4 regions of the Paenibacillus sp. WC2504 genome follow, and region 3 is predicted to be linked to each of the others. Evidence: riboswitches for the same ligand, from Rfam matches in the RefSeq annotation. Region 3 holds a riboswitch; each other region holds the start of a gene.
What was found. Region 3 has a riboswitch for cyclic di-AMP ahead of ACUN27_RS01935 (C40 family peptidase). Riboswitches for the same ligand answer to the same signal wherever they lie in the genome.
Positions count from the first base shown of each region.

Region 1: another riboswitch for cyclic di-AMP. It lies ahead of ACUN27_RS37035 (ubiquitin-like domain-containing protein); the one in region 3 lies ahead of ACUN27_RS01935 (C40 family peptidase).
Region 2: another riboswitch for cyclic di-AMP. It lies ahead of ACUN27_RS33885 (C40 family peptidase); the one in region 3 lies ahead of ACUN27_RS01935 (C40 family peptidase).
Region 4: another riboswitch for cyclic di-AMP. It lies ahead of ACUN27_RS16195 (hypothetical protein); the one in region 3 lies ahead of ACUN27_RS01935 (C40 family peptidase).

Region 1 covers NZ_JBQZFH010000001.1:8,087,464-8,094,955, reverse strand. The annotation lists gene ACUN27_RS37050 (TatD family hydrolase) at 1-663, shown strand, start outside; gene ACUN27_RS37045 (ABC transporter permease) at 649-1,881, opposite strand; gene ACUN27_RS37040 (ABC transporter ATP-binding protein) at 1,878-2,621, opposite strand; cyclic di-AMP (ydaO/yuaA leader) riboswitch at 2,904-3,097, shown strand; gene ACUN27_RS37035 (ubiquitin-like domain-containing protein) at 3,436-4,527, shown strand; gene rnmV (ribonuclease M5) at 4,644-5,186, shown strand; gene rsmA (16S rRNA (adenine(1518)-N(6)/adenine(1519)-N(6))-dimethyltransferase RsmA) at 5,249-6,157, shown strand; gene yabG (sporulation peptidase YabG) at 6,213-7,085, shown strand; gene veg (biofilm formation stimulator Veg) at 7,352-7,492, shown strand, end outside.
Region 2 covers NZ_JBQZFH010000001.1:7,433,595-7,441,086, reverse strand. The annotation lists rRNA gene rrf (5S ribosomal RNA) at 1-53, shown strand, start outside; tRNA gene ACUN27_RS33975 (tRNA-Asn) at 97-172, shown strand; tRNA gene ACUN27_RS33970 (tRNA-Ser) at 201-292, shown strand; tRNA gene ACUN27_RS33965 (tRNA-Glu) at 332-406, shown strand; tRNA gene ACUN27_RS33960 (tRNA-Val) at 422-494, shown strand; tRNA gene ACUN27_RS33955 (tRNA-Met) at 513-589, shown strand; tRNA gene ACUN27_RS33950 (tRNA-Asp) at 620-696, shown strand; tRNA gene ACUN27_RS33945 (tRNA-Lys) at 712-784, shown strand; tRNA gene ACUN27_RS33940 (tRNA-Leu) at 802-886, shown strand; gene ACUN27_RS33935 (DUF1450 domain-containing protein) at 1,032-1,283, shown strand; gene ACUN27_RS33930 (ferritin) at 1,402-1,911, shown strand; gene ACUN27_RS33925 (GyrI-like domain-containing protein) at 2,046-2,672, shown strand; gene ACUN27_RS33920 (hypothetical protein) at 2,722-3,177, shown strand; gene ACUN27_RS33915 (AIM24 family protein) at 3,192-3,890, shown strand; tRNA gene ACUN27_RS33910 (tRNA-Gly) at 3,992-4,066, shown strand; tRNA gene ACUN27_RS33905 (tRNA-Arg) at 4,075-4,151, shown strand; tRNA gene ACUN27_RS33900 (tRNA-Pro) at 4,175-4,248, shown strand; tRNA gene ACUN27_RS33895 (tRNA-Gly) at 4,256-4,326, shown strand; gene ACUN27_RS33890 (aldo/keto reductase) at 4,588-5,520, shown strand; cyclic di-AMP (ydaO/yuaA leader) riboswitch at 5,664-5,813, shown strand; gene ACUN27_RS33885 (C40 family peptidase) at 5,815-6,720, shown strand; gene ACUN27_RS33880 (hypothetical protein) at 6,889-7,492, shown strand, end outside.
Region 3 covers NZ_JBQZFH010000001.1:426,728-434,219, forward strand. The annotation lists gene ACUN27_RS01920 (hypothetical protein) at 1-285, opposite strand, end outside; gene ACUN27_RS01925 (methyltransferase domain-containing protein) at 463-1,356, shown strand; gene sugE (quaternary ammonium compound efflux SMR transporter SugE) at 1,393-1,713, opposite strand; guanidine-I (ykkC/yxkD leader) riboswitch at 1,805-1,907, opposite strand; gene ACUN27_RS01935 (C40 family peptidase) at 2,037-2,510, opposite strand; cyclic di-AMP (ydaO/yuaA leader) riboswitch at 2,514-2,652, opposite strand; gene ACUN27_RS01940 (hypothetical protein) at 2,821-3,639, opposite strand; gene ACUN27_RS01945 (M1 family metallopeptidase) at 3,697-5,652, opposite strand; gene ACUN27_RS01950 (YwhD family protein) at 5,903-6,394, shown strand; gene ACUN27_RS01955 (transglycosylase domain-containing protein) at 6,577-7,492, opposite strand, start outside.
Region 4 covers NZ_JBQZFH010000001.1:3,621,275-3,628,766, forward strand. The annotation lists gene ACUN27_RS16170 (extracellular solute-binding protein) at 1-350, shown strand, start outside; gene ACUN27_RS16175 (hypothetical protein) at 431-2,143, shown strand; gene ACUN27_RS16180 (oligogalacturonate lyase family protein) at 2,169-3,281, shown strand; gene ACUN27_RS16185 (MarR family winged helix-turn-helix transcriptional regulator) at 3,364-3,786, shown strand; gene ACUN27_RS16190 (alpha/beta hydrolase) at 3,841-4,671, shown strand; cyclic di-AMP (ydaO/yuaA leader) riboswitch at 4,730-4,867, shown strand; gene ACUN27_RS16195 (hypothetical protein) at 4,954-5,337, shown strand; gene ACUN27_RS16200 (alpha/beta fold hydrolase) at 5,389-6,252, opposite strand; gene gudD (glucarate dehydratase) at 6,428-7,492, shown strand, end outside.

The DNA.
Region 1 (7,492 bases), 7.7 Mb from region 3:
GTTGGCTTTAACCGAGAGACAATTCCTAGTTCAATAGCTCTTGCTGAAAAATATGATTTTATCTATACAACAGTGGGGTGGCACCCTGTCGATGCGATTGACATGATGCCGGGAGATTTGGAATGGATCGAATCGCTGTGTCAACACGAAAAAGTGGTGGCAATCGGCGAAATCGGACTTGATTACTATTGGGATAAATCGCCTAAAGAAGTACAGCAGCGAGTTTTCCGGGAGCAAATCAGGTTGGCGCGCAAGCTTCAAATGCCGATTGTGATTCATAACCGGGATGCGCATCAGGATATTTTGACCATTTTAAAAGAAGAGAAAGCAGCTGAAGTCGGGGGGATCATGCATTGCTTTTCGGGGAGCTGGGAGACGGCCAAGCAGTGTTTGGATATGAATTTCCATATTTCCTTTGGGGGACCTGTCACTTTCAAAAATGCAAAACAACCCAAGGAAGTGCTCGCGCAGGTTCCTTTGGACCGCTTACTCATAGAGACGGACGCTCCTTACTTGACCCCGCATCCTTTCCGCGGCAAGCGCAATGAATCGGCTTATGTTCGGTTGGTGGCCGAAACCGCCGCGGAAATTAAGGGCATAAGTCTGGAAGAACTTGCAGAAATAACGACAAACAACGCCATTGCCTTGTTAGGTCTCAAGTAAAGCATTCTTTGCAAATTTTCGTCGTAGAAATACTCCACAGGTGAGTGAGATAAAGAGGAAGCCGATGAGCGGCACGACTATGTAGATAAGTGAAGATCGAATCATGAACGGAATCGAAAGCATACATAACTCTAGCAGCAAGGCTGACCAAATGATGAAGGCTAAGGAGCCGGCTTTCAACTGCCGGTTAAGCGGGTACATGTCGAGCCAAAAGGTATAGCGGTGTGAACGCTCAAGTGGCGTAAGTTGAACCATGGAAATGATCAAAGCGATGAAGAAGATGAGCAGTCTCGCTGTGCTGCTGCTTGAAACGGCGATGGCTAATGTGCCCAGTAAGGATATACGTAAGACAATCGCGAATAGCTCCGTACGTAGAAATGTTTTCATATATATGTAGAGATAGGCAGCATCTTGTTTAAAAGGAATAAATCTTGTGACCCCGCTGATCCAGCTTCGGCGGGCTATTCGTGTTCCCAATTGCGGAACATCCACGAACCAGTTGAAAAAGGCATATAATCGCGCTTGCTGCTGCCTTTCCTTCGCAATGAGATAATCCCACCCGATGTAGTATTTGGATACGTAATGCGTAGCAGTTAACCAAGCCAGTGTAAGTACAAGAGCAGCTCCGCTTGCCCAGAGGACGCTTGTCAGAAATTGCAGAGAAATCAGGACAACTGTTGCCAGCCAGCGGAAGCTAACGGAAATCCTTCTTGCGCGCTCATTAGTAAATCGGCTTTCTTGCCAGCTGGCCAATAAATGGCCTACCTTCATTAATAGAAGCAAAGCAAGCATCCATAAGAAATGCTGCTCATCGCGGCCTAGGCAGTGATGATACAAGGGCCATAGGACAACCCATGCCAGAAATGTCCAGAATGCTTGCAGCACTAGGCTGTACATGAATCCGCCGCGGAAGTAAGGACCCATCTGATGTTCAACGCGCAGTAGAAACATACGGTCTGCGCTTCTAGCTAGCGTGCGAATGGGGCTTGAGGCTAACAATGGTACCAGCAGCAAAAGGACGATCCACAGATAGGGATAATCTGTCGGAAGGCGCTGTAGTATTTTTGCATAATAATAGGAAGAAAGGATGACAAGAAATAGCAGGAAGCCGAAAAAATTGCTGCGCGCTGCATACTGCAGGTAACCCATGGATTCCTTCATATAATGCTCAAATCTCTTCTGCCATAGGGCACGGGTATCCATGTCCATCGCCTTCATACTAATTCTCCTTTTACAAGTTTATAAAAGATGTCGTCCAATGACGCTTGCTGGAGCCCTGTCTGCTGACGCAATTCGACTAAATCGCCTTGAGCGACCATATGTCCTTTGTGAAGGACGACATAGTTATCGCAATATTTTTCAATCGTAGACAAAATATGCGAGGATATGAGAAATGACGCGCCGCGTCGCTTCATTTTGACCATCAACTCCAGTAATGAGCGGATAGCCAGCGGATCGAGCCCGAGAAAAGGCTCATCAATGATGTAGAGGGAAGGTTCGATCAGGAACGCATTCATGATCATGACCTTTTGCTTCATCCCTTTGGATAAATGGCTTGCGAAAGAGTTAAGCTTGTCCTGCATGTGAAACTGCTCGAGCAGCGCTTGAGAGCGGGAGAGATAGTCATCTTTCGTTAAGCCGTAAGCCATGGCGGTTAACTCCAGATGCTCGCGAATCGTAAGCTCTTCATATAGCTCTGGACTTTCGGGCACATAAGCGTAAGTGGCATGGTAAGGCAGCGGATCTTCGGCTAACGTCAAACCGTTAATTTTAATTGAACCCCTTTGCGGTTGAAGCAATCCAAGGATGTTCTTGATGGTCGTACTTTTTCCTGCGCCATTCAGTCCGATTAATCCCATCATTTCACCCTGACGGATGGAAAATGTGAGGTCGTGAAGAACAGGTTTATTTGGTAAATATCCCCCGAATAAAGCGTCAACTTGTAATATGGGACCCATCTCAGTGCCTCCCTAAATATCTAATTATTGGAATTTATACATAGGTTTCATACCTGATAATTATAAACAAATTTAGATTCGAAGCCTAGTTTAAGAGTGAAAACACGAAGAAACTTAGTATTCGTACGTTATAATGAGTTAAATGTAGATAAAAGGTGGTTTTATCTTGAAAATAAGCTATTTTTAATCGATTTAGCCCTTTTTAGTAGGTGTTAATCCCTTTACAGGCAGAGATTAACAGCGTAATATACTTTTCATAATAACTTAATAACCAATTTGCCATTTTTCCATTCGCTGAGTTCCAATTATGGGAACGGGGGAACCACTGTTAGCTTATAAAGCGGTATCGCTGACGAAGTAAACAGAGTGAGTAACAGGGGTGAATCTTGGACGTTGAACGTAAGTTTACGTCTGAGTAGGGCGACTCTCACGTCCGAATCCGTCAGCTAACCTCGTAAGCGTAAGAGAGGTAACGATTGTCGTGCGTGCTATTTGTGTATTTTTACTATGCAAACTAAGCCAGCGAGAAGAGTCCTCTTCTTGCTGGCTTTTTGTCCCCATAAGGACCTTTAACTGTTTCGGACGACTATTCGTAACCCGGAATTCATAGGATGATGAATAGCAAAGCGGGGTGGGACGACCAGAACGCAGCTGTTTCCAAACAACTGCCGATGGACGACACGTTAAGTTAAATTAAAAACCTTAGTCGCGTCAAATTTAATCATGCTGTAACCTGGCGGCGAGGCTTTGAAGGAGGACCGAAGAAGTGGGCAGTATCTCTTTTAGCGAGACCCATGTAAAACGATCATCCAGCATGTCCTTCGCATTGCGATGGAAGCATGAAAACTTGCGTTTGATTTTAAGCCTGGCTATAATCTCAATCGCAATGACTTTCATGTTTTTGGTGTTGTTGTACGGTACGGCTACCAAGAGCGTATCCGTGGTTGTGAATGGACAAGAAACCGTTGTGCACACGAAGCAATGGGTCCTGCAACGCCTACTGGATGAACAAGCCATAACGATTGGTGAACACGATGAAATATCTGCAGACCCTACGGCTACAATCAAGGGCGGGGACAAATTCGTCATCGAACACGCTTCTCCAATTCAATTGACTGCTGATGGAAAGACCACCACTGTTTACACAACTGCAAGAACGGTTGAAAGTGCATTGCAACGTTTACATATTGCACTTGGGGAGCACGATAAGCTGACTCCCGAACCGACAGCCTCTTTAAGCTCAGGCGATGAAATCAAAATCGTCCGTGTGAAAAAAGAGACGGAAGAAGTAACAGAACCGATTGCATTCGACACGGAAAAGAAAAATGATGCATCGTTGCTTAAGGGTAAAGAGCAGGTCGTTCAAGAAGGTAAAGAGGGCGTACTTCTGAAAAAGAAAGAAAAGACTTACGAAGATGGCGTATTAGTTGCAGAAGCTGTTGTAGGTCAAGAAGTACAGGAACAAAGCGTTAAAAAAGTTGTGTCCGTTGGCACGAAAAATCCCGTTGTCGTTCTGTCGGCATCATCCCCTAGCGTGGATGAGGTCTCTAAGAATGGTGTAACATTTGGGTATAAACAAATCCTCAAGAACGTGAAACTCACGGCTTATTCAGCGGGAGCCGATTCGACAGGGAAAGCCGAAGGAACTCCTGGGTATGGGAAGACGTATACAGGAACGACAGTTACTGAGGGCAGAACGATTGCGGTAGATCCGAAAGTTATCCCACTGGGATGGTGGGTTTACATTGAGGGCGTTGGCTTCCGTCGTGCTGAAGATATTGGCAGTGGTGTGAAAGGCCAAATGATCGATGTGTACTTTGAAGATCATGGCTACGCCAATAAATTCGGAACGAAACAAGGGTATACGGTCTATGTCGTAGGACCGAAAAAGCCGTCTGAAAATTAACGTGTAAACGTCTGTTTCAGCGGGAACAATGTCAATATACGTTGCCAGGCAAGCAGCCTGGGCGAAAGAAGAGGGAATCCCTCTTCTTTTTCTGCGTACTGGGAAGGGAACCGATTATGATTAAAGAAGTCATCGTCGTTGAAGGCAAGGACGACACGGCCGCTATTCGCCGAGCCGTCGAGGCGGATACGATAGAGACAGGCGGCTCAGCCATCGGGCAAGCCGTATTGAAGCGAATAGCCCTCGCGCAGCAGCGCAGAGGCGTCATTATCTTTACGGATCCGGATCACGCAGGTGAGCGGATACGGAAGATTGTGGCAGCCAAGGTGCCTGGCTGCAAGCATGCCTTTATCACGCAGGCGCAGGCCGAATATAAGGGCGACATCGGCGTCGAGAACGCAGCGCCGGAGATTGTCCGGGAGGCGCTCCAGAACCTGCGGACAGAGTACGACGGGGCTGTCTCGCAGCTTACCATGGAGGATCTCATAGCCGCAGGGCTGATCGTTCATCCGGAGGCGGCTTCCAGGAGGCTCGTTGTTGGCAATGCCCTGGGTATCGGTTACTGCAATGGCAAACAATTTTATAAGCGATGTGCGATGTTCCAGATCTCACGTGAGGAATTTGAGGCAGCCTTGGAGCATCTGGAGCCGAAGATATAGTAAAGTAAGGAATAACAGTGGAATTCGGAATTCAGAACCTATAGATAAATGAGGGCTACATAATGACTATACCCGGCAGTGAAGTGATTGTAACAGCGGAAGATGTCGCAACACCCAGTAAGACGAAACAAATTATAAAAAAGCACAATCTCGTGCTCAAAAAGAGTCTGGGTCAGAACTTCCTGATCGACCAGAATATCTTGGGCAAGATCGTTTCGGCTGCGGAGCTTGGGCCTAACAAAGGCGCGCTGGAAGTCGGCCCTGGCATTGGGGCGCTCACCCAGCAGCTGGCCAAGCTCGCAGGGCGCGTCTTGGCCGTGGAGATCGATCAGCGTCTCCTGCCTATCCTAGGCGAGACGCTGGAGCCTTATCCCCATGCGAGTGTCGTGCATGGCGATATTTTGAAGACGGACCTGCCGGAATTGTTCCGGCAGCATTTTGACGGGCTGGATGGCGTCAGTGTCGTCGCCAATCTGCCCTACTACATCACGACGCCGATTATTATGAAGCTTCTCGAAGAGAAGCTTCCCTTGGAGAACATCGTCGTGATGATTCAAAAAGAGGTGGCCGACCGCATGGCGGCTCGCCCGGGCACCAAAGATTACGGCAGCCTCAGCATTGCCGTGCAGTTCCACTGCGAGCCGGAGCTTGTCACGATCGTGCCGCGCACCGTCTTTGTGCCGCAGCCGAACGTGGACTCTGCCGTCATCCGGCTGCGTGTGCGCAAAACACCGCCGGTTGACGTGGCGGACGTGGACTTCTTCTTCGCTGTCGTCCAGGCGTCCTTTGTCCAGCGGCGCAAAACCTTGTACAACAACCTCGCTGCGAGGTTCTTTACCAAAGAAAACAAATCGGAGCTGGAAACTCTGCTCCAGAGCATCAACATCGAGCCTTCGCGCCGCGGCGAAACGCTCAGCATGGACGAATTCGCGCGCTTGTCGACTGCGCTTCGCGCGCACGGCTGTAAATAACCCGCACCAAATGCCCAGCCCCGCCATAGGATAACCCATGGAGGGGATTTGTGCGATGAGGCAAGGTGATTTTGTAACCCGTAAATCCTATGGCGGCGACGTCATGTTTAAGATTGAACGTATCGATCAATTGAAGGCAGTCCTGCGCGGCGTCGATTACCGATTGCTTGCGGACGCGCCTCTAGTGGACTTAACGTTGAAGAATCCGACAGAGTCGATGGACCATCCCAGGTCGAGTTCGCCTGAATTTCGCGAGTCATTGCGAAGGCTGGCGGTTGCCCAAGTGCAGCTTCAGGAGAAAAACCAACTCTCGGTTGCCCATACGCAGAAAGTGAACGCGGGATATTTCGAAGTCCCGGGTAAAGTCCTACACTTAGACGGAGATCCGACTTATCTACGCAAGAGCATGCAGCTCTATGGTGAACTTCGCGTGCCCGCTGAGGGCTTCTATATTCCCGAGCCCCAGATGGCCGACGCGCTCCACCGGCTGCTTCCGCAAATTAAGCCGGATATTGTCGTCATCACAGGGCATGACGGAATACTTAAGCATCGCAAAGCTGCTGGGCCAGGCGGCTTGTCCAGCTATAAGAACTCGCAGAACTTCGTGAACGCGGTTCAAATAGCGCGGCAGTATGAGCGCAATCGCGACGCGATGATTGTCGTGGCTGGAGCTTGCCAGTCACATTTTGAGGCTTTGCTTCGGGCTGGGGCCAACTTCGCCAGCTCGCCGGCGCGCATACTCATCCACGCGCTAGATCCGCTGTGTATCGCCGCAAAGCTATCCTATACATCCGTGAAGGACACGATTTCGATGTTGGACATTATGGATTTGACGGTGACGGGGCTTGATGGGCTGGGTGGTGTAGAGACAAGAGGGAGCTATCGAATGGGCGTTCCCGGTATTCAACATACAGATGAGCATGCTTAAATTTTTGCTCATTACAATGATTTTCTTTCAAGGACACTTGCCTGATGCTTCTCTTTTCGGAGAGGGCAGCAGGGGAGTGTTCTTTTTTTATTGGAAAAGTGTGAATAATTTGCGAACTTTGGAGACAACCTGTACAATGGGGAATTCAGAAATTAGGTGAAAATGCCGTTGACAACTGGATTATGGTGCTGATATAATATTTGACCCTGTTTGACATGCTTGTCAGGATGGGTTATAATTAACAAGGAAAGAGGTGGTAGTTGACAATGGCAAAAAATGCGCTGTTGGAAATCAAACGCAGTTTGGAGCCCCACGTCGGGCAGAAGATCATGTTGAGAGCGAATGGTGGCCGTCGAAAGACAGTCGAACGTTCCGGTGTTTTAGAAGAAACCTACCCTTCTGTGTTT
Region 2 (7,492 bases), 7.0 Mb from region 3:
GCGTCGATGGTACTTGAACCGCAGGGTTCTGGGAGAGTAGAACGTTGCCAAACATTATAGGGATCTTTTGACGAAAGTCAAAAGTCTCTCTCCTATTCCCTGATAGCTCAGTTGGTAGAGCACTCGACTGTTAATCGAGTTGTCACAGGTTCGAGTCCTGTTCGGGGAGCCACTTTTTTTATCCGATGCCAGGCTTTCATGGAGAGGTGTCCGAGCTGGCCGAAGGAGCACGATTGGAAATCGTGTAGGCGTCACAAGCGTCTCGAGGGTTCGAATCCCTCTCTCTCCGCCACCTTAAAGCACGATTTACTTAAGAAAAGCCTGTTTACGCGGCCCGTTGGTCAAGTGGTTAAGACACCTCCCTTTCACGGAGGTAACAGGGGTTCGAGTCCCCTACGGGTCACCATCAAGTAATTCCCATGGAGGCTTAGCTCAGCTGGGAGAGCATCTGCCTTACAAGCAGAGGGTCGGCGGTTCGATCCCGTCAGCCTCCATTTTTCCTTTTTTAACGACGCGGGGTGGAGCAGCTCGGTAGCTCGTCGGGCTCATAACCCGAAGGCCGCAGGTTCAAATCCTGCCCCCGCAACCAACCTCTTGATGAGGTGTTATATTTTAGTGTGGAGCCGTGGTGTAGAGGCCTAACATGCCTGCCTGTCACGCAGGAGACCGCGGGTTCGAATCCCGTCGGCTCCGCCATTTTTTATGAAGTTTGAGTCATTAGCTCAGTTGGTAGAGCACCTGACTTTTAATCAGGGTGTCGTAGGTTCGAATCCTACATGACTCAGTTTTTTTTTGTTTTATGCGGTCATGGCGGAATTGGCAGACGCGCACGGTTCAGGTCCGTGTGGGCTAACCCCCCGTGGAGGTTCGAGTCCTCTTGACCGCATCACCAAGAGCTTTCTTAATTCCTTTTACAGGAGTTAAGGAAGTTCTTTTTTTGCATATCTATTTCTAAATTTCTGTTGACATTGATTATTATTATCACTAATATCATGGTATAGGCGGTAGATATGAGCGGTGGAGGTTATGACATGAAAACGATTAAATACTGCTGCAGAAATGAGAAATTCGGATCCAAACAAATATATAAGTCATTGAAAAATGAATACCCTGATTTGAAGCAAAAGAAGAAGGATTGCCTAGGAAACTGTAAGCATTGCAAGAAAGAGTGCATCGCGATGATCGGCAAAAAGAACTTGATTTGCGCCGCTTCGCCTGACCTACTATATGCTCAACTCAAGCAGATTATTGCTGAATCCAGGGCTGAAACTGTCATGGCCTAAGTACATAATCTTTGTAAAATTTATGACTTCCGTTTGTATTTGTATATGAAGTTCTGGTAATCTTGTATGTATGGGGATTTGCAAAAAATAACCATACAGAAAGGATGTGCAGCACATCATGTTAAAAGATGAACTAACGGAAGCGCTCAATGAGCAGATGAACTATGAATTTTACTCCGCGCACGTCTATTTGGCCATAGCTGGTTATTGTGCAGCAGAAAGCTTGGATGGGTTCTCGAACTTTTTTATCGTTCAAGCGGAAGAAGAGAAATTTCATGCAATGAAGATTTTCAAATTTATTAATGATCGCGGGAAAAAGGTTACTTTCGCCGGCATGGATACGCCTGTGAATGAGTACAAATCGATTCTCGACGCTTTTGAGCATGCATACAAGCATGAGCAGGAAGTCACTAGACGTATTTACCATCTGTCTGATTTGGCTCTCAACGATCGCGAGCATGCGACGATGCAGTTCCTCAAATGGTTTATTGATGAGCAGGTAGAGGAAGAAGCGATGTTCGACAGCATTATTAGCAAGTTGAAACGAATCGACAAAGACAGCAATGCCTTCTTCATGTTGGATGCGGAATTTGCACAGCGCACGTTCACTCCACCAACCGGGGAATAATTACATACGATACTAAGGAAGACCGAAACTTACTTTTTCGCCGTTTACAGCGAAGGGTAGGTTTTTTCTATGTTTACTGACGTATAGCTGTCAGGGTTTCTTTTATATACTGAAAGAAAAAAAGGAAGTGGCGCATGGAAAAGTTAGATTTAGCCAAAGTCTACAAATCCTATTACACAGCTCCGACGAAACCACAGCTAATTGAATTTGGACCTGTTTGGTATGTGACCATCGTAGGAACCGGGGACCCGAATGGAGATGTCTTCGCACAAGCGACTGAAGCGCTCTACACGCTTTCTTACAGTATTAAGGGCATTTATAAGATGGAGGAGAAAGACTTCACTGTGGCCAAGCTGGAGGGCTTGTGGTGGGTAGATGGAGATAGCCGGAAAGCGCTCGAGGTGCCGAAGGAGCAGTGGTGTTGGAAACTTATGATCAGGATGCCCGATTATGTTACTTCAGAGAAAGTGGAGGAGGCTCGAGTTAAAGCTTTAGGCAAGAAAAAGGAGCTAGATTTGCTTTCAAGTATTGTATTTGAAAGCTTGCATGAAGGAAGCTGTGTCCAGATGCTGCATATGGGTCCATATGCTTCCGAGCATGAAACGCTAAGTCAAATGTACGAATTTATGGAGACAAGCCATTTAAGCATTAGCGGCCTCCATCATGAAATCTATTTATCTGATCCGAGGAAGATTGATCCTTCGAAAATGAGAACTATTTTGCGTTACCCTGTTAAGGTGGCAGGAGTGGTGAAGGGGTGATTTTTGCTGTAAAATAGAAGAAAATGTCGAGCTGTTGGGAGGGAAGGCGATGCGGACAAGGCATATATCCGTTATTGGTCATGTAATCGGTGTGCTGGTGATTTGGATAGGGCTTATGTACCCTGCCTCTGCAGCCCAAGCCTCCTGGCTCGATAGGGTGAAGGATATCTATCAGCTACCTGAGAATGTGGAGCAAATTCAGAAAGATTACGAGGCAACGAAACAGCAATTAGAGGAGCAAAAGGACAAGCTCTCGGAAACGATTCGGCATTCGCAGGAAACCGAGGAAAAGCTCCTTCAGCAAAACGAAGCGCTTCAGAAAGAAAATGAACTCCTGCAAGAGCGTTTAAAGGCCATGGAGCAGGTTGCAATAGATAAAGAGAACCGGAATCGGAAGATAACGAATATGGTTATCGCGGTGGTTGTGCTTGTAGTATTGTATTTTGTACTCGGGCGGGTGTTTCGTTATGTGGTCTGGCGGAGGCAGAAGCGTCAAATGAGATAGGAGGCCTGAGAGGCGTGGAAGTTACTTTCGAACATGCAAGCTCACACGCAAAAATGGCCACACTGCGCATCGAGAAGGACGAATCGATCCATGTGCTGCATCCGAGCCAAATCGTAGCTTTTCAAGGGAAGTCTGAGCAAAGAGAGGATTCTTTGATGAAGCTGCCCAGCATGTACCGCAAAAAACGTCTGATTCAGTCGCGCGTGTATGGTCCTGCTCAGCTCATGCTAGGCTTGCCAGAAGGCTACAGTATGTCTGTGGTGCCTATTGGCGATGAGGATGATCTTTTGTACGAGTTTCGGCATGTTCTGTTTTATACCAGCGGTGTCAGCTTTACTTCTCACTTACAAAATGTTAAAAATACGCTGATCACGCAAGATCTCGTGAAAATGCAGTTTAAGGGGCCGGGAAAGCTGGGACTTTTGACCGCTGGTCCGTTGTATCAGATGGCTTTGGATCCGAAGCAGCCTTTATATGTGGATATTCATTGTCTAATTGCGTATCCTCGGAATGCAGTACTGCGTCTTTGTGTATATGGCAATACATTAGCGAGCCAGCATATGAATTATCATTGGGAGATGACAGGGCAAGGGCATGTGCTGCTGCAGCCATGCAAGCCGGATCGTAAGTTGGATGAGCATATGAAAAATGATAGCTTATTGCGGCGAATTGCAAGGGAAGTTCTGCCTTTTGGTGGTATTTTTATAAAATAAGCGATTGGTAACAAAAAACATTTGCATTTGTTCTGAAATCCTGATATATTATTCCTTGTCGCCTCTGAGAAAGAAATCAAGTGACAAGCAACACATACCGTGCGGAAGTGGCTCAGCGGTAGAGCATCGCCTTGCCAAGGCGAGGGTCGCGGGTTCGATCCCCGTCTTCCGCTCCATATTTTAAGCGCCCTTAGCTCAGCTGGATAGAGTATTTGACTACGAATCAAAAGGTCGGGAGTTCGAATCTCTCAGGGCGCGCCATTTTAATTAAGTTATAAGCGTTTCGGGATGTAGCTCAGCTTGGTAGAGCACCTGCTTTGGGAGCAGGGGGTCGCATGTTCAAATCGTGTCATCCCGATATTTACGCGGGTGTAGTTCAATGGTAGAACTTCAGCCTTCCAAGCTGGTAGCGTGGGTTCGATTCCCATCACCCGCTTCAAACAAGAGATCACCTTGGGGTGATCTTTTTGTTTTGTGCGGGTAAGGGAAGAGAACCCACTAGGGGTTCGACCGTCCTTGAAGACAGCTTGAGTAATCCCGAGTAGGACGCGCAGAGACACGATACAGCTATGGGGACCATCCTAACGAAATGCCCGAGCCCGCACGTTTCTTGGCAAAAGTAGATGAAAGCGGTATACTTATTTTGTTAACGTGTGCATTATCGTGAGACTATATCAATGAAATGAGGTCGGCGACTATGAAAGCGAAAAAGCTTGGACATGCAGGTTTTGACATCTCAAACATAACTTTTGGCTGTTGGGAGCTTGGAGGCGGCCCCTGGGAGTTCACGAACGACCAAAATAATATCGAGCTCATCCGTAAAGCGTTCGAGCTGGGCATCACAACGTTTGATACAGCTGAAGGCTACGGCAATGGACACTCGGAAGAGATCGTCGGCGCTGCTTTGGCGGATATACGTAAGCAATGCATCATTACGACGAAGGTGAGTCGAAGCAATCTAGCTCCTCAAGACGTAAGGAGATCGGCAGAAAACAGTTTGAAACGTTTGAAGACTGATTACATAGATGTTTATTACATTCACTGGCCAAGTTTTGAGATCCCGGTGCAGCATACGCTTGGTGAATTTGTGAAGCTGAAAGAAGAAGGCTTGATTCGGGCTATCGGCGTTTCGAATTTCTCTTTGGAGCAGCTGAAAGAAGCGGTAAACTATGCGCAAATCGATGTGATTCAGCCGGAATACAGTTTGCTGCACAGAGCTATCGAGCCAGAGATTTTGCCATTCTGCCAGAAACATAACGTTGGTGTAATGAGCTACAGCTCGATCGCCAAGGGGATACTGACAGGCGCGTTCCATCTTCATGGCAGGACGCTGAAAGAGGGAGACTTCCGCAAGGAGAGAAGGCTGTTCCTACCGGAGCATCTGGAGGCGGAGAAAGAGCTTTTAGCTGTCATGAAAGAAATGGCGGATGCCAAGGACGCTAACGTAACACAGATCGCAATTGCTTGGCTGCTGCACCAGGAAGCACTTACTTCGGCTATTATAGGGACACAGGATGAGCATCATCTTGAAAATAATATCAAAGCGGCCTCATTGTCATTATCCGATTCAGAGGTAGCAACTTTGAACACAGTCAGTGATCGTGTGCTATCCGTAATTGGCTACTCCTAATCGCAAGCAAAACCACCCTATTGGGTGGTTTTTTTTGTCTATTATCCCGTGTATTCCGTACGCAATATGCGACAAAATCTATTGGTAAAACTTACCGTTTCGCAAAGCTTGTACCTACCAATTAAACTATGCTAGTCTAACATAGACAAAAAATGCCGAATCTTGGAGCATCGCAAGCTCTGGTACGGGGGACTTCTTTATTTGGGGTGAATGAGCGCTGCTAGCTGAGCGTACTAGGGAAAACCTCTTCCCGAACCCGTCAACTAACCTCGGAGGCGTCAAGGAGGCAAGGTTTTGAAATCTTTTTCTTCACGTCTTATTTGTTCATGCGCACTATTATGCGCCGCAGTACCGATGTTTACAGCACACTCCGCTCAGGCTGCATCCACGCCTACGGACAGCCCTGTCAAGGTGCAAGTCAATGATGAGCTGCTGAAGTTTCCGGAAGTTCAGCCTTATATTGATAACAAGGGCATCATGCAAGTTCCACTCCGAGTGCTATCTGAGAAGCTGGGCTATCAGGTGAGCTGGGAGAAGCAAGAGGACCAAATCGAGGTCACACTGGTTAACAAACAGCAGTCCATCTTACTTATTACAGAGCAGCAACAAGCGCTTGTGAACAGTAAGAAGATCAGTTTGGAAAGCAGTCCAACCGTGTACCAAGGGAATACATATGTTCCACTGCGTTTCATCACGGAAACCTTCGGTTCGCCAATTGAATGGAATGAAGCCAATCAGATTGCGATTGTGGATGTGGATGGAAAATCACACAAGCCAGCCTGGATTGCGCCGCCACCACCACCAGCACCTAAGGTTGTAGCCGCGGCCGCTCCCGTTGTTCCGTCAGTGAGTGAGCAAATTATTCAGACGGCAAACTCCTATATGGGCGTGCCTTATGTATGGGGTGGGACGACGCCGAGAGGATTTGATTGCTCCGGTTTTGTGCGATTCTTGTTTCAAGCGAAGGGGATCGATTTGCCCCGTACGTCAGCGGAGATGCACAGTGAAGCAGGTACGAAAGTGACGGATTTGAAAGCCGGAGATTTGGTATTTTTTGCTTCAAAAACAGTGAATCACGTAGGCATTTATCTTGGCAACGATCAATTCATTTCAGCGACTACATCCAGAGGCGTGGCTGTGGATAGCCTTTCGAGCGCTTATTGGAGCGCAAGGTATGTCGGAGCGAGAAGAGTTCTGTAAGGATAGGACTATCGAACACTTGTTTCTATGTTCTTTCGAATGAAAGGCATAGAAGGCAGGTGTTTTTTTTCGTTCGCACAATCATGCGATTTTTATCGAAATTTTATGGTTTTTAGCCTATAATGAAGAAATGTTTGGAAGAAAGAAAGAGCAGGTGAACACGAGCGCATGCAATTAAGTGTCTGGAAGAGTTGGTTTCATAAAAAGAGACATTCGAGTGTAGCAGATAGCATGTATACCGTGGATAAGGGACCTGCAATGCCAGATGAGGTCAGGGAAGTTATTCAGCAGTTTTTCCGTACATACAATCATTTCAAAGGGGCCAGAAGCCTGCAAACGGATACGTTTATCAAAGAAGTATTTTATGCAACGAAGCAGGATCCGAGAGACCAGCGAACAGTTGAAGAAATGGAAGCCTATATTCAACACAAGAATGTGCTGCGATTGCGCTTGAAATCTTATGTAGTCGATGAGTATCTTAGTCTAGGCGAAAAAATATGTATGATTGGTGTTACGAGGGAATTTAGCAACAATCACAAGAATCGCGTCTTGTATTTTCTCATTAAAGAAAACGATTCCTGGAAGTTTCACCATATCGCAAGGTCGCATCATGGCACCATTTTAGATAAATTTCAAATTAAAGAACAAACAGGTTTCGTCGTAGGCAACGATAAAGCCGCGCTCCTGTTCCTTACACACTCCAGTTCGTTAGATGCCTCCACGTTTATTACGGGAGATTATGTGCATGCGGAGGGGTATTTGGAAGTGGAAC
Region 3 (7,492 bases):
CAAATTGCCGGAGTACCAAACATAGTTGGCATTAGCAACTTGCACCCACGCAGGGTTGCGGGGAATGATTTGCGCATTGAACCACGAGTTGTCGGTGCCGATCGAAACCGTGCGCTGACTTAGAAAGCGACCCGAACCGGGCTTATGGTATTTTCTAAGCTGCGTACGGTACATCAGCATGGCTTTGCTTCTGGGCAGGCCTGCGCTCTTGGGGAGCCGAACAATTTTGCTCGGTTTTCCAGCCATTCGTTGTTTGGGAATCATTTCTCCATCTCCTATCAACATATGAATATACTTTCTTTGTATTCTATGTTTACTAGAGCGATTTGCGAGGGTGAGTGGCCGGTGTCGCCTTCTTCATGCAGCCTAAATTCTCTACTCACATAAAAAAGTACAATTAATATGTTTTAATGACATATAATATATGTTAACATAATAAAAACACAAAGGAGGAATCTCCCAATGGACGATAAGAATGATAAGACCAAAAGACTTTCCGTCTACTTGCCTGAAAAGGTGAAGACCGATCTGGAGCGCATGGCTGAGGAAACGGGCTTGTCGATGACACAGCTTATTGTGATGGCGACGCACGGTCTACTTGCGAATTATGCTTCGCAGGGCGGAGCTATTTTTGCCGACTTATTGGCAGCTAAACAACGGATCGTTCACGAAGTGAAGGATAGGCAGCGGCTTTTAAATGAAGAGAAAGAAGGCATGCAGGATTACTACGGCGCGCGAGCAGCCGAATATGAACGGATTTATGCTCGCGAGGATGCGGACTATCAGCAAGAACTTGCGATGCTGGCGGATATCGTGAAGAGGCAGGTTACGGGGAGCCGTGTCTTGGAGGTGGCCTGCGGTACCGGATATTGGACGCAGTTCATGGCGGAAACAGCCAAGCACATCGTTGGGATGGACGTTCGACCGGAGGTGCTGCAAATTGCTGCAGCCAAATCTTGGCCGCTGCATAATACATCTTTCGTCGAAGGGGATGCTTACCGGCTTTCGGAAGTACAAGGGGATTTTGACTACGGAATCGCCAACTTCTGGTTTTCGCATATCCCGAAAAATCGTCTGGATTCGTTTCTGCAAGGATTTCATGAGCGGCTTGGACGGGGAGCCCGCGTTTTTATGGCGGATAATGTGTACGTCCCGGGAAGAGGCGGCGAGCTGATTACGAGTGAACATAGCGAAGATACGTATAAAAGAAGGGAGCTGGCCGATGGCTCCAAGCATGAAATTATTAAAAACTACTATTCGTACGAAGAGTTGAATGAAATCTTTAAGCCGCTGTCGGAGCATCTGCGCATATTTGTCGGCAGCTCCTTCTGGTATGTTAGCTACATCGTGGCTTAAGAATCATCGGCCCAAGGAAAGAAGGAAACTCCTGGCTTAATGTCCGGATGTGAATTTAAGGCCGAGAACGCCGACCAGAATGAGGATCATGAATAGGATACGCAGTAAACTAACAGGCTCGTTCAGAAATAGGGTGCCGATAATAATCGCGCCTACAGCGCCAATTCCCGTCCAAGCCGCGTAGGCGGTGCCGATAGGTAGAGTTTTCGTAGCCACCGCCAGAAAATAAAAGCTGATGATCATGCCGACAATGGTGATGCTGGACGGAACCAGCCGTGTAAAACCGTTGGAGAACTTTAGTGAGATCGCCCAAACTACTTCAAAAACACCTGCAATGACCAAGTAAAGCCATGCCATCTGTGAATCACTCCTTAAGAAAGTATGCGAAGATGCCCATCTGACCGCGGCAAAAAGAAAAAGCCTGGAAGCAATATCGCGAATGCGATAAGACTCCCGGGCTTTTTCCCCTCCGTGATCACAGCGTATTCGCTGTGTGTTTTCTCTCGGACCAGACTGGCGCTGCAGCGCCACGGAACCCTAGAAACATGATGCCGTAATTATAGGACGGCTTACACGCTATGTCAAGTTACAACAGCCACAAGAAATGAATAAAAGCCCTGAGAAGCAGCTCATTCGAGCTAACGCTTGTCTGGGCTTTTTATTCATGATGAACAAGAAAATTACTTGGATTCAGCAGTTAGTTGATTGTAGATATCATCCCACAGAACACGTCTAGCGGATACATACCTTTTCGCATAATAGGATTCGCTCAGCTTGTTTTTCACGATGCCTTCATTGGATGCGGAATGAATAAATTCACCGTTACCCAAGTAGATGCCTACGTGAGAAATGCCTTTGCCTCCTGTGTCGAAGAACACAAGATCACCTTTACGAAGATCACTTTTGTCGATCCAGTAGCCCTCTTTATTTTGAGCTGCTGAACTATGAGGAAGGTCAATGCCGAATTTGTTGAACACGTACGCGGTGAAACCAGAGCAATCAAAGCCTCTTGTTGTCGTTCCCGCATCGCGGTACGGTACTCCAATCAATTCGTCAACCGTTGAGTCCAATGTGGATTCTGACGCAGACACACTCCCTAAAGCTACACTCAAAAACAAAACAAGACTAAAAAGAAGAGCAACAACCTTTTTCAACTGCTTGTCTCCTTCCGGTGCCTACGAGGTTAGCTGGAGGGTTCGGTTGAAGGTTCCCTATGATCCCTGTCTTGCAAGATCAATTCACCCGGTATGGTTCCCCCGTTTCCCCAAGAAATGAGGAATTCGGCATGAAATATTTGGTTTTTTAATGCTAGTCCCTTAAATTCGTCATAAACATCGAAATTCCTCCTTTTTCGTGCAATTGGGTCTGAAAAAATGTGTAAAGGTTCGCTTTACAGACAAAAAAACCCCCTTTTGCAAGGGGGTTGAACAAATCTAAACCATTTATGGTTTTATTTATTGCTTTTTAACGACTTAATTTGGCGGAAAGAAGCTGGAATTGCGACGTAATGGACCACATCTGCATGAAAATATGGAAAAGCGGGAAAAGTTGATAAATGATTAGCGCTACCAGACCTGCCCAGATATAGGTCGTTGTGACCGTGATCCCTGCCAAAAGTCCTGAGCTCAGTAAAAGTATCAGAGAAAGGCCGATAATCGGAAGCGAGTACCGCATGAACGTTAGGACTGTGGATATAATGCCGAGACGTGCGGCAATGGCGAACTGCACATACATGAAGAGCAGATGCAGCAGAAAACCGTACACCAGCATGCCCAGCAGCCAAGGCAGTAAATCGAGGGAAGCCTGTTCATAAGATGTGCTGTGAGCGAACACCTTCTGCACTTTGGGCAGCACCCAGATGAGCGGCAGCAGAGATAAGGCGATTCGAATCAAATACACGGCAAAGAAGGGGAGCGTGAGTTCCTTGATGCCGCGGACGAAGCGGTAGCCGGCATTTTGATCGGAATGGGTGAGCGAATAATAGACACCGCCGTTCAGCATCGGGCTAAGGAACATGCGCGCCAGGAGCAGGCCGGCCAGCCACCACAAGTAAGAGTGGCTAAGATCCGTTTTGAATAACTGAAACTGACTTTCGGCCAGAAAAAGCTGGAGCGCTTGCTTCGGCTGATCGCCGCCGGGAAACCGGTGCATGAGGGGAACTAACACCCCTTGTACAAGCTTATATAGGAGCATCCCCCAGCACATTTGGTAGATGAACAAGACAATCGTAGCGAAGGGTTGCCGTAGAGCCGCCCTGAAGCCGGATTTGAGATAGGTTGTCACCGGTGTCCCTCCTAAGCGTTGTTTTCTGAAGGCAAACTTGCCTTGTAGAGTGGGCGCCTACCAGGCTACCCACCCGAAAATAGCTTGCAGGAATTGGATAATGCCGAGATTCAGGCGGAGTTTCCACTTGGTGTCCACTTCTGCTTGCATAAAGTTATTAATATGCTTGTTCTCAAGAATGAGCGAGTAGTTCGGGTCGATACGAACCCAGTCAATAGGCGTCGTGTGGGTTAGTTTGTACTCAATGCTGCTCTCTTTGCCGTCCCACGTTTTGTCGAGCATCGTACCGTCGGCGAAATGGAACTGAATCGGCACTTCGGGCGAATTGCCTCCACGCTTGGAGATGAGGACCGTGCTCTCGTAAGGGCCGGCTCCTTTGCTGCCAGTGGCTTTCACATGGATGCTTTCAACCGTATAATCAACCATCATTGAGCCGTAGACATATTCATTGAAGAAGTCGTCCCACTTCGTTTTCGTTACATCCTCGACCACATTTTGAAAGTCTTTGGTAGAAGGATGCTTGAATTGCCATTTTTGAAAATAAGTCCGCATGATACGATCCATGGTCTTGGTGCCGACCTGTTTCTCGATGGCTTTCAGCACGAGTTTGCCTCTGGTATACACATTTTCTGCGTATTGATCATGTCCGGTATAGGCCCATGCGTTTTGCCGCAGGGCATTCGGAGAAGTAATGTAGCTGGACTCGACAGGCAAATTAGGGGTTGCCCCGAAGTCGGCCTCCATCACTTTATCCTCGGCGTAGGAGGTAAAGCCCTCATCCAGCCAAGCTTCTTCAAACTCATTGCTCGCCACAAGGCCATAGAAATATTGGTGACCGATCTCGTGCACAACGACGCGTTCCAATTCCTGATCCGGCGTTTTGTCGTCCGCGCCCCAAGCGGTTATGAGCGTAGGATACTCCATCCCGCCTGCGCCGCTGCCTCCGGGAGGAGGTACAACGATAGACAAGGTCGAGTAAGGATACGATCCGTACCACTGGCTATAGCGGGAGAGCGCTTTTTTGGCAGCGTACATATAGCGGTCTTTCAAATCCTGATGGTTGGGATCAAGATAAAGCTTGATCTTCACACCGGGTATTTGCGGCGTAGAGAAGGGTTCCTCCACATACACGAAGTGAGGTGAAGCCGACCATGCGAAATCATGCACATCATCGGCATAAAATTGGTACGTCTTCGTCCCGTTCTCCGTCACCGCCGGTTTCACAGGGAAACCTGTCGCGGCAACCGTGTAGTTCGCCGGCACTTGAATTTTCACATCATACAAGCCGAAGTCCGCATAAAACTCCGAATTCCCATGGTATTGATGGAGATTCCAGCCTGGCTCGGTGCGTCCCCTTGTGCCGGCCCGTTCATAAGCGGCGACCTTAGGGAACCATTGTCCAGCCATCACGAAGTCGTTCACATAGCCCATTCTGGCGAAGGCTTCGGGCAGTTTGACGAGAAATTCCGTTTTGAGTGTGACTCGCTCGCCGGCTCCAACCGGCTTTGACAACGGTATTTTGATCAGCGTGTGGTCGTCTTTATTGCCGTCATCAGGTTGTACAAACGCCATGCGTGGCGTAAGGTCCTCGCCATCTTCCGTTTTTACGGAAAGCAAGTCCATCCAACCGGTGCTATCCGCCGTAGCTTCATCTTGCCTTAGCTTGCCGCCGGACTCCCGCATAAACGTGGTTTTCTTAGATGCGAATGCATTCGGATATAAATGCAGATAAATCTCTTGCACAGGAACCGTTCCCGGATTTTCCCACGATAACGCTTGCTGCCCCTTGAGCTGCCTTGTTTCGGGTGTGTAGGCAACATTCATGTGATACTCCGCAATGCGGTAGCTCAGCGGTTCCTGCGTTTGTTTGTCCGAAGATTTGCCGCGATCAGCAGGCTGCATGTCCGGCGCCGGAGCTGACGGTTCCTCCTTAGAGACGACGGGCACCGTCAGTTTACTTGCAGATGGGAGCAAAGTTTCAGACAGCAAGACAGTGCCTGCTGCAAGGAGCATGACAACGAACCATTGTAGCTTTCGGTTTTTGAATAAAACACTCAATAGATTCACCCCGCCTAACAAGCATCTACAGCATGTATATGTAGACAACCTAGGGAATATTTCTGTGAGTGGAAAAGATTTGTTAGCACGGCTGAAATAGGCGCTGGCCAAGCCCTGGTTCTCTGCTCTTGTTCTCATGGAGTACTTTAGCTACAATAAAAGCAAAGGTATCATTTTAACATTACGATGAGTGGAAGGTGCAACGATGGAAGCGGACAAAAAGAAGCTGGCCTTGAATATAGTAAGCTCTAAAGTCAATCACAAAGGATTCGGTGCTGGAGCAATCGATCTTAGCAATGTATCAGGGGTAATTATCGATGGAGATGAAGCCTATCTCGATGAGGGCACACTGCATGCCAAGAGTAAAATCGAGAAAGGCATTAAATTTTCGACGAACAAAGAGGATGTGCCGAATGGACGCAAGGCGTGGATCGTATGGGTTGCCGTCGACCGCACCGAAGAAGGAGCGTATTATGCCGGCATGTCTGCTTGCGAGATGCTGATCGATACAGAGGCACGCCGGGGATGGAAGATTCTGGCCGATCATGTGAACAAGATGGATGGCGCGATGAAGCGTAAATTTATCCTGGATGGCTTGTCCGACAGCGAGCGTGCAGCCTTGAAAAAGCAGCTGATCAGCCATAACGAAGAATGGTGGAATCGCTCGGACCAAGTGCTGAAAGATGCCCTTTCGTAATTGTAGCAAGGCATAATTGGAAGTTATGAACATTATGTGTCATCCATTGTTACGTTCATGTGAACCGAGTATACTAGACCCTAGTGTATGTTACCTCATATACTAGGACAGCAAAAAGGCAGACTAAGACGCGCTTAGTTCTGCCTTTTTGTGTTCTCCGAAAGCCGCGTGGAAGCTGGAAATCAGTCGTTCCACCAGCGTTTGAGGTCGTTCCACCAAGAGCCGTTTTGGCCTTTTGGCGCGTCCTTTTTATCATCACCCGAAGCGGGTTTGGCGGGTTTGCCCGTACAGTAAGTCGTTGGCTCCGTGCCGGCGAGAAATGCCTCAAGATGAGCGTTCGGGCAATCCTCGTTGGACAGCTTTCCGCTCACAGGATCAATATAGACATTGGCTACGCCTTCTGGAATTTGGAACAGCTTAGGCGGAATGGCCTCCAGCGTTTGTTCCGTGAATTCTGCGAAAATCGGCGATGCCAGATGAGACTCGACGGTAGAGATGTCCCGGTCCTTATCATAGCCGACCCATACCGCAGTAGCGAGCTCCGGTGTGAAGCCGACCAGCCAAGCATCCGTATCGGTCGTTCCGGTTTTACCGGCAATCGGCCGTTTAATCGTGCTGGCAACACGGTTACCCGTACCGCCCTCCTCGAACACGCTCTCCATGAGATTCGTCATCACATAAGCAACCGCAGGGTTAATCACCTGCTCCTCTTTCGGAGCTGCTTGATATAAAATCTGACCATTCGCATCCTCAATTCGCACAATCGCTGTCGCTTCCTTATGCAGACCCTGATTCGCAATTGTTCCGAAAGCGGATGCCATTTCAAGCGGGCTAACAGGGAAGGAACCGAGCGCCAGTGAAGGCAGAGGCTTCATCGGTGAATTAATGCCCAGCTTGCGAGCCAGATCAATTACCTTCGCAGGACCAACGTCCAGAATCGTATGAACCGCATAGATGTTATCGGATTTGGAAATCGCCTGCCGCATATCGATATTCGCGTTTACATATTGATCGTTGAAGTTTCTAGGCGTGTAACGTTGCCGCCCTTCATCGTACGTGAACACCGTCGGTTCACTTTTCACCTGCGTGACGGGGGTA
Region 4 (7,492 bases), 3.2 Mb from region 3:
CCGTGCTCGATCAATGGAGTCCGAAGCCAGAGGATTTCGCCGTGATGGCGGCAACGGATGCAATTTCACAAGAATATGCCAAAGTGCAGGGTGAATCGCTCAAGGTGGCTATGAAAAACAAATACAGACGCGATATTCCGTTCAACCCAACATTCCCTGAGCTGAGCGAAACTTCTACGTCATATGGCCCATTGTCTGATGATATTGAAACAAAAGTCATTACAGGTGGTGCCCAATATACGCCGCAATGGGGGATGGAGCAGCTTCGCAAGGAATGGAAACGTCTCGGCGGCGATAACGTTGATAAGTTAGCGCAAGATTGGTATCAGAACAATGTGAAAGGCAAGTAAACTTCATTGAAGGCTAAGCAGCCTCCCGATTCGAACAGGAGTTGGGGGGCTATTTCATTCGAATAAGGGAGTGTAATCAAATGACAATGGATGCAAATAAGATGCTGCTTGATCAGCTTAATAAATGGCACGAAGACTATACGCCTGAACTGCGGATGGTTCGCAAGCCTTTTCATACGCCGGGTTATCACAGTACGTTAAAAGATGTAGCGTTTACTCACCCCACCTTGGCAGCTTGTGTTTATGCGCTGGGAATGCTGGACAGCCGTCAGCCTCATCATATCGAAAGAGCACAAGGCATACTAGAACAGGTAATCAGCCTGCAGGATCAGAATCCGGAGCATGCTACCTTCGGCATCTGGTCTTGGTTCTACGAAGAGCCGCTGGAGAGGATGGCTCCGCCAGACTGGAATTGGGCGGACTTCTGCGGAAAGCGGCTGGTGCTGGCCGAGCAGAGGCATTCCGATATCCTGAGCCCGGGTCTGCGCGAACAAATGAGGCATGCGCTTTATTGTGCATGCGACGCCATTATCAAGCGAAATGTCGGTCCTAGCTATACGAACATTGCCATAATGGGCGCCTTCGTTACGTTGCTTACAGGCGAGGTCTATGGCGAAGAAAAGTACTTGAATTATGGCTTGGAGCGGTTACGTCTTTTCAGCGAGTACACGAAACAGCTGGGAACGTTCCAGGAGTATAACAGTCCGACATATACGATCGTGGCGATACAGGAATTGTCGAGCATTCATACAGCGACCCGAGTTGCGGAAGCGAAACAGCTCAGCTCGGAAATGCTGGATGTGGCATGGGGGATGGTGGCCGAGCATTTCCATGTCCCCAGCAAGCAATGGTCAGGCCCGCACAGCCGTGCCTATCATACGATGATGACGCCGGAAGTTTTATCCTTCTTGCAGATTGCCAGCCGAGGTGAGTTGGACTTCATGCCAGTCGATCAACTGACATACAATCTGGATTGGTATGGCAATGATATTGGATGTCCTGAGAAGTACATACCGGCGTTCAAACGAACAGAGACAGCGGAACATGTACAAACAATTAGCAAAGACGAGGCTGGCGACATTGTTAACCAAGCAACTACGTATATGGAAGGGCCGGTTAGTGTGGGAACCTTCAGCAAAGATGTGATGTGGAATCAGCGCCGCAATTTGCTAGCTTATGTACGCAACGGTGATGCATCTACCTATATTCATTTGCGCCTGCTGAACGAAGGTTATGACTATTCTTCCGGTATCTATTCCAGTGTTCAAAAGGGGAAGGATGTGTTGTTCGGCATCGGATTTTGCACAAATGGCGGCAATACGCACATTGGGCTCGATCCCATTGATGGTGCCATCGAATCAGCGGACCTAAGAGTTCGCTTTGAGATTGGAGGAAGCCTGCATGAGGTTAGGGCAGAAGCTGTCTCGCGAGAAGCCGAAGCAGCTACAGTACACGTAGCAGAGCAGACGCTGCAGGTGAAAAAAATATTCGCAGCCTTTGACGGGGAACAGCCAAGCTGGGAGCTCAGGCAGGAACAGGATAAACTGTTCCTTGACTATGTTATCTACGCCGGCGAGCGGAAGAGATTTGCTTTTGATCGTATGCAGGAAGCGCTGCTTCTGTTTGCATGGCGTTTGGGCGAACAAGGAGAAGAGCTCGACACTTCGGCTTCCGTCTTAGAAGCGAACGCAGAGGTTCGGGCGGTATTCCGTACCCCTAACCGCTCGCCGCTTCAATTGACCTTACCGCTTAAACCTGCTGAGAAGATGAAAATGCTGCGGCCTCGTCCCTAACATTAAGAGAATGGAGTGATCACAGATGGCTAAAGGATCTACGATTCGTAACGAGTTCCATCCGTTTGTCGATGCCTACACGGGCCGATCTATGACTCGTTTGACAGCCCCGGAGCAGGTAAATCATCATCCTTATTTTTATTATAAAATGATTACAAACGACAATCGCTATCTCATTTACGCTAGTGAGCGAGAGGGATTCCGTCAGCTTTACAAGATGGATCTGAACGATGGATCGGCTCTGCAATTAACGGAAGGACCCGATATTCACGATTTCAGCTGCAGTCTGACGAGTGAAGATAACTACTTGATCTATTGCCGAGATCAGCGGATTATGCGATTGGATATGACGACGCTGAAGGAAGACGTTCTCTATACATCACCTGCAGGCTGGAAATCCAATGCGAATCCCGGCCTCAGCTCAGATGACAAGTATCTCGTTCTGGTCGAAATTAATGAAAAGGATGTTGTACCGGGCAAAGGGGACTGGTCCAACTTCGAGCCACAATGGGCAGCGAAGCCGCACTGCCGAATCATCTACCTGGATATCGAACGGCGAACCAGCCATATCGCGCATGAGGAGCTGGACTGCTGGCTGGGGCATCCGCAAATTCGTCCCAATGACCCATCAACCATTTTATTTTGTCATGAAGGTCCTGGGCATTTGATTGATGCCAGACTCTGGCTAGTCCAAAAGGACGGGACGCGGCTGCGCTGTGCGAAGGAACAGACGCATGATGAGCTCATCACACATGAATATTGGCTTGCCGATGGCTCTAGATTCGCTTATGTGTACAGACATAAAGATGATCTCTATCACGAAAGTATCCGTTTCATGGACTCGGAGACATTAGAGGAAGAAATCTGGATGAATTGCTCTAAGTATTGCCACTTTATTTCGAATGCCAATCATACGATGATCGTCGGGGACGGGCAGCTGCCCGAGCAGCACTTCATCTATTTAGTGGATGTAGAACGGAGGCAAGAAGAGCGTTTATGCTCCCATGGAACTAGCTGGAAGTCATACGGTAACACACAGGATGCTCATCCGCATCCGGCTTTTTCTCCAGATGGCACATTTATCATCTTTACCTCTGATATGGAGGGCGTTCCTTGTATGTATAAAGTGGATTTGTGACAATGTTCGAGGCAGCCGGCTAGTTGCATCGGCTGCCTCAAATATATTTGACATTAGTTTGATGTCAAACTATAATACAGATATGAAACCAAGAGACGCTGTATCAATTATTTCCAGAATTAGAGAAAAGACCAATCGGTTTATCATAGCCGAGATGGCGAAATATGGGGTCGACGATATTGCCATTTCACATGGGGATATTATCTTTGCTCTATTTAAGATGCCTAGATTGACTATGGCGGAGATTGCCAAGAAAATTGATAAAGATAAGTCTACAGTGACTGCACTCGTAGATAAATTGGTCCGTCTAGGATACGTGACAAAGGAAAGGGACACCGTAGATTCAAGGGTCGTCTATGTTGCCTTAACGCCAAAAGGGGAGGAACTGAAACCGGTATTTGAAACCATCTCAGAAAAAATGTTAGATGTATTTTACATGGACATTACGGATAAAGAAAAGGAAGAATTACTGAGAATTCTAACGAAAATTTATAACAATTTTTAAATTTTTTTAGACTAATAGTTTGATGTCAAACTATATAACGAGGTGAAACTTATCATGAAAGATTATACAAAAGATTTGCCAGATCATCGTGTGAAATATATCGGAGAGAATGATCTATTTATAGAAATTTTCGAGGGAGAGGAGCTACCGAAGGAAGCCTCCAAAAAACCTCCGCTTTTATTTGTACACGGTGCCTACACGGGCAGTTGGATGTGGAGCAAATACATCCCACACTTTATAAACAAGGGATGGAATTGCTATGTTATGAATTTGAGAGGTCACTACAAAAGTAGAGTGCTCGATTTGACAAATGTAACATTCGAAGATTATTTGGAGGATATGAAAGAGGTTTTGGCCGAGTGTGAGGCTCCACCGATACTCATAGGATTTAGCATGGGAGGAATTTTGAGCCAGAAGCTGGCTGAAACCAACGAACTTGCAGGCTTAGTGGTGATCGATACAAGCATAAGTAAGGAAGTTTATGAAGCTGTACCCTACAAAGAAATAGCTAGAAGGACAACAGGAGTATTAATGCCCGCACCATCCCGAGAAGAGAATTCCAGTATAGATGAATCAATGGATGACATTGATTTTCAGAGAAAGTATATAACTGTGGAGTCATTAAAAGCATTTAACGATTTTTATTTCTCTTTGGTGGCAAGCGGTGGGATATCGATAGACAGCAGTTTGATGGTTAATCCAGCCTTGGTTATTAAAGCAATTAATCGTGAAGAGGATGACCGGCGGGGAAAGGCGACAGCGGAGCATCTCCAAGCAGAGTATACAGGACTTTGGGATACGACTCACACCGGATTGCTTGTTGGGCAAAGATATATGGAGGTAGTAGATCGGATCATGTTATGGTTACAAGGGATGTATGACTAAGGACATAGAATAGATAAGAAAATATTACTATTGCTTCTCGGTATACATTGGAGTAAATTGATAAAATACGCTTAATTCTTTAGATTAAAGAAGCGGGGGAACCAAGTTTCCTGGGGTGAGTACACAAAGTGAAGTGTTAGGGTTAACTTTCAACCCGAATCCGTCAGCTAACTTCGTCAGCGTAGAAAGAAATGGATAGAAACATTCAATGGAACATTGTGATTTGAGGTTCTATTCCCTCGCTTCCTTTTTCTCTTCTAGAGAAAATAGGAGGAACTAGACATGCTGCTTATGAAAGTAACCAAAGAATGGAAGAATCTTTTTCCATGGAAGAGAGCCAACGATTCCGTACAGCGCCAACATGAGATTCTTCATTTGAAACAGCGGTTGGAGACGTACGACATTCAATTTCCGAATTTGGCTTACCGGCCATCAGACGTCGAAACACAGACGTTAATGGAAATTAGTAAAACGGTCGCTCAAAATAATGAGCTGCTTAACCAACTGAGTTCAGAAAAGGAATTAGCGGTTGAACAATCGCTAGCCCATCTCGTCGGAACCACTCTCCAAATTTTACTGGATCACCTTAACTTTATCGTAGCCATGGCGCATATTTTCAGTGGTCCGTATCCTTGCCTCAGAGCGTACATCAGCCATACGAATTAACGATTTTCAACAATAGAGAAGGAGCTTGCCTTACGGCAGCTCCTTTTTCGTTTATTTTCGCGCATAGATACGGCCAAAAAAGCACTTGATAAGCTCCGCAACTTGCTGACTTTGCTCTTCCAGAACAAAATGTCCCCCGCATAAAAAGTGAGTTTCCACACATGTTAATAGTTCTCCGAAAGCAAGAGCTCCTTGCACCGTAAAAATAAAATCATTTTTGCCCCAGGTTATAAGCGTAGGAGGTTGATAAGTTCGCAAGTATTGTTGCCAAACAGGGTATTGTTCGACGTTGGTCCGATAATCGTAGCCCAATTCCAACTGAATTTGGCTATTACCGGGTCGATCCAAAAATAACTGGTCCATTAGGTAACCATCGGGACTAATTCGATAGGGATGACACACGCCCGTTACATACTGCATTTTTGTAAAATGAAAGGTTGCAAGCTGGGCAAAGGCCGCTTCAGTTGCAGGATTTCGATCCGCCCAAAGTGCTTTGAAAAGATCGAACGGTTTCCCTAATCCGTCTTCACTAACCACAGCATTCTGAATAACGAATCCTAGAATACGATGCGGATTCCGTACAGCCAGTCTGAACCCGATAGGACCTCCATAATCATGGGTGTACAAAATATAGTGAGAAATACAGAGATTATCAATAAGCTTTTCAATCATAAGTGATAGATTCTCAAAGGTGTACGCAAATTCTTCAACGGAAGGCATACTGCTATTTCCGTACCCTAGATAGTCAGGAGCAATGACATGAAATCGGTCTGTGAGTTGAGGAATCAAATCCCTGAACATATGGGATGAGCTTGGAAAACCATGAAGAAGGATGATGGTTGGGTTGTACGGACTACCGGCTTGGCGAAAAAATAACTCCCAGCCGTCGATCTTCATTTTTTTATAATGAATCATCATTTCAACGTCCTCTCCAGCGAAGCGCATATTATTCCCTAACAAAAATATGTGAATAAAAGTTATTTAAGTACTTAGGAGCTAGATGACGTGGTACAATTTAACTTAAGTTATGCGAATTAGTTGTCATCTTCATTAAACTGGTATTCATCCATTGGAAAGGGAGAGATCAGCCATGAAACAAGAACTGCTAAATGAGCAATCGAGAAATCAAGCGTCCAGCACGCCAATTATTACCGAACTAAAAGTAATTCCAGTTGCAGGGCACGATAGTATGCTCTTCAATCTAAGTGGAGCGCATGCTCCATTCTTTACACGTAACATCGTTATCCTCAAAGACAGTGCAGGTCATACGGGCGTTGGTGAAGTACCGGGCGGCGAGAATATTCGTAAAACGCTTGAAGACACAAGCCCACTGGTTATCGGTCAATCGATCGGCCAATACAATAACATTCTTACTAAAGTTCGCAAGCAATTCGCTGATCGGGATCTGGGAGGACGCGGTTTGCAGACCTTTGATCTACGCATCACAATACACGCCGTTACGGCGTTGGAAGCGGCATTACTTGATCTCTTAGGTAAATTCTTGGATGTACCGGTTGCAGCATTGCTAGGAGAAGGTCAACAGCGCGATAAAGTAGAAATGTTAGGCTACTTGTTCTATGTGGGGGACCGAAATCGGACAAACCTTCCGTATCAGGGCGCTGAAAATGCTGCGAATGACTGGTTTCGACTGCGTCACGAGGAAGCGCTTACACCTGAAGCCGTGGTGAAACTTGCCGAAGCGGCGTATCAACGATATGGCTTTAACGATTTTAAGTTAAAAGGTGGCGTCCTGCGCGGTGAGGAGGAGATTGAAGCGGTCACTGCGCTGGCGGAACGTTTCCCTCAAGCCAGAATTACACTTGACCCTAACGGGGCATGGTCTTTAGCTGAGGCGATACACCTATGCCGTGATCAGCATCACGTATTGGCTTATGCGGAAGACCCATGCGGTGCAGAAAACGGTTATTCAGGCCGTGAGATCATGGCCGAGTTCCGGCGTGAGACAGGCCTTCCAACGGCAACGAACATGATCGCTACCGATTGGCGCCAGATGGGCCATACGATTCAGCTGCAATCTGTCGACATTCCGTTAGCTGATCCACATTTCTGGACGATGCAGGGCTCTGTTAGAGTAGCTCAGATGTGTCAGGAATGGGGGCTTACATGGGGATCTCACTCGAACAACCATTTTGAT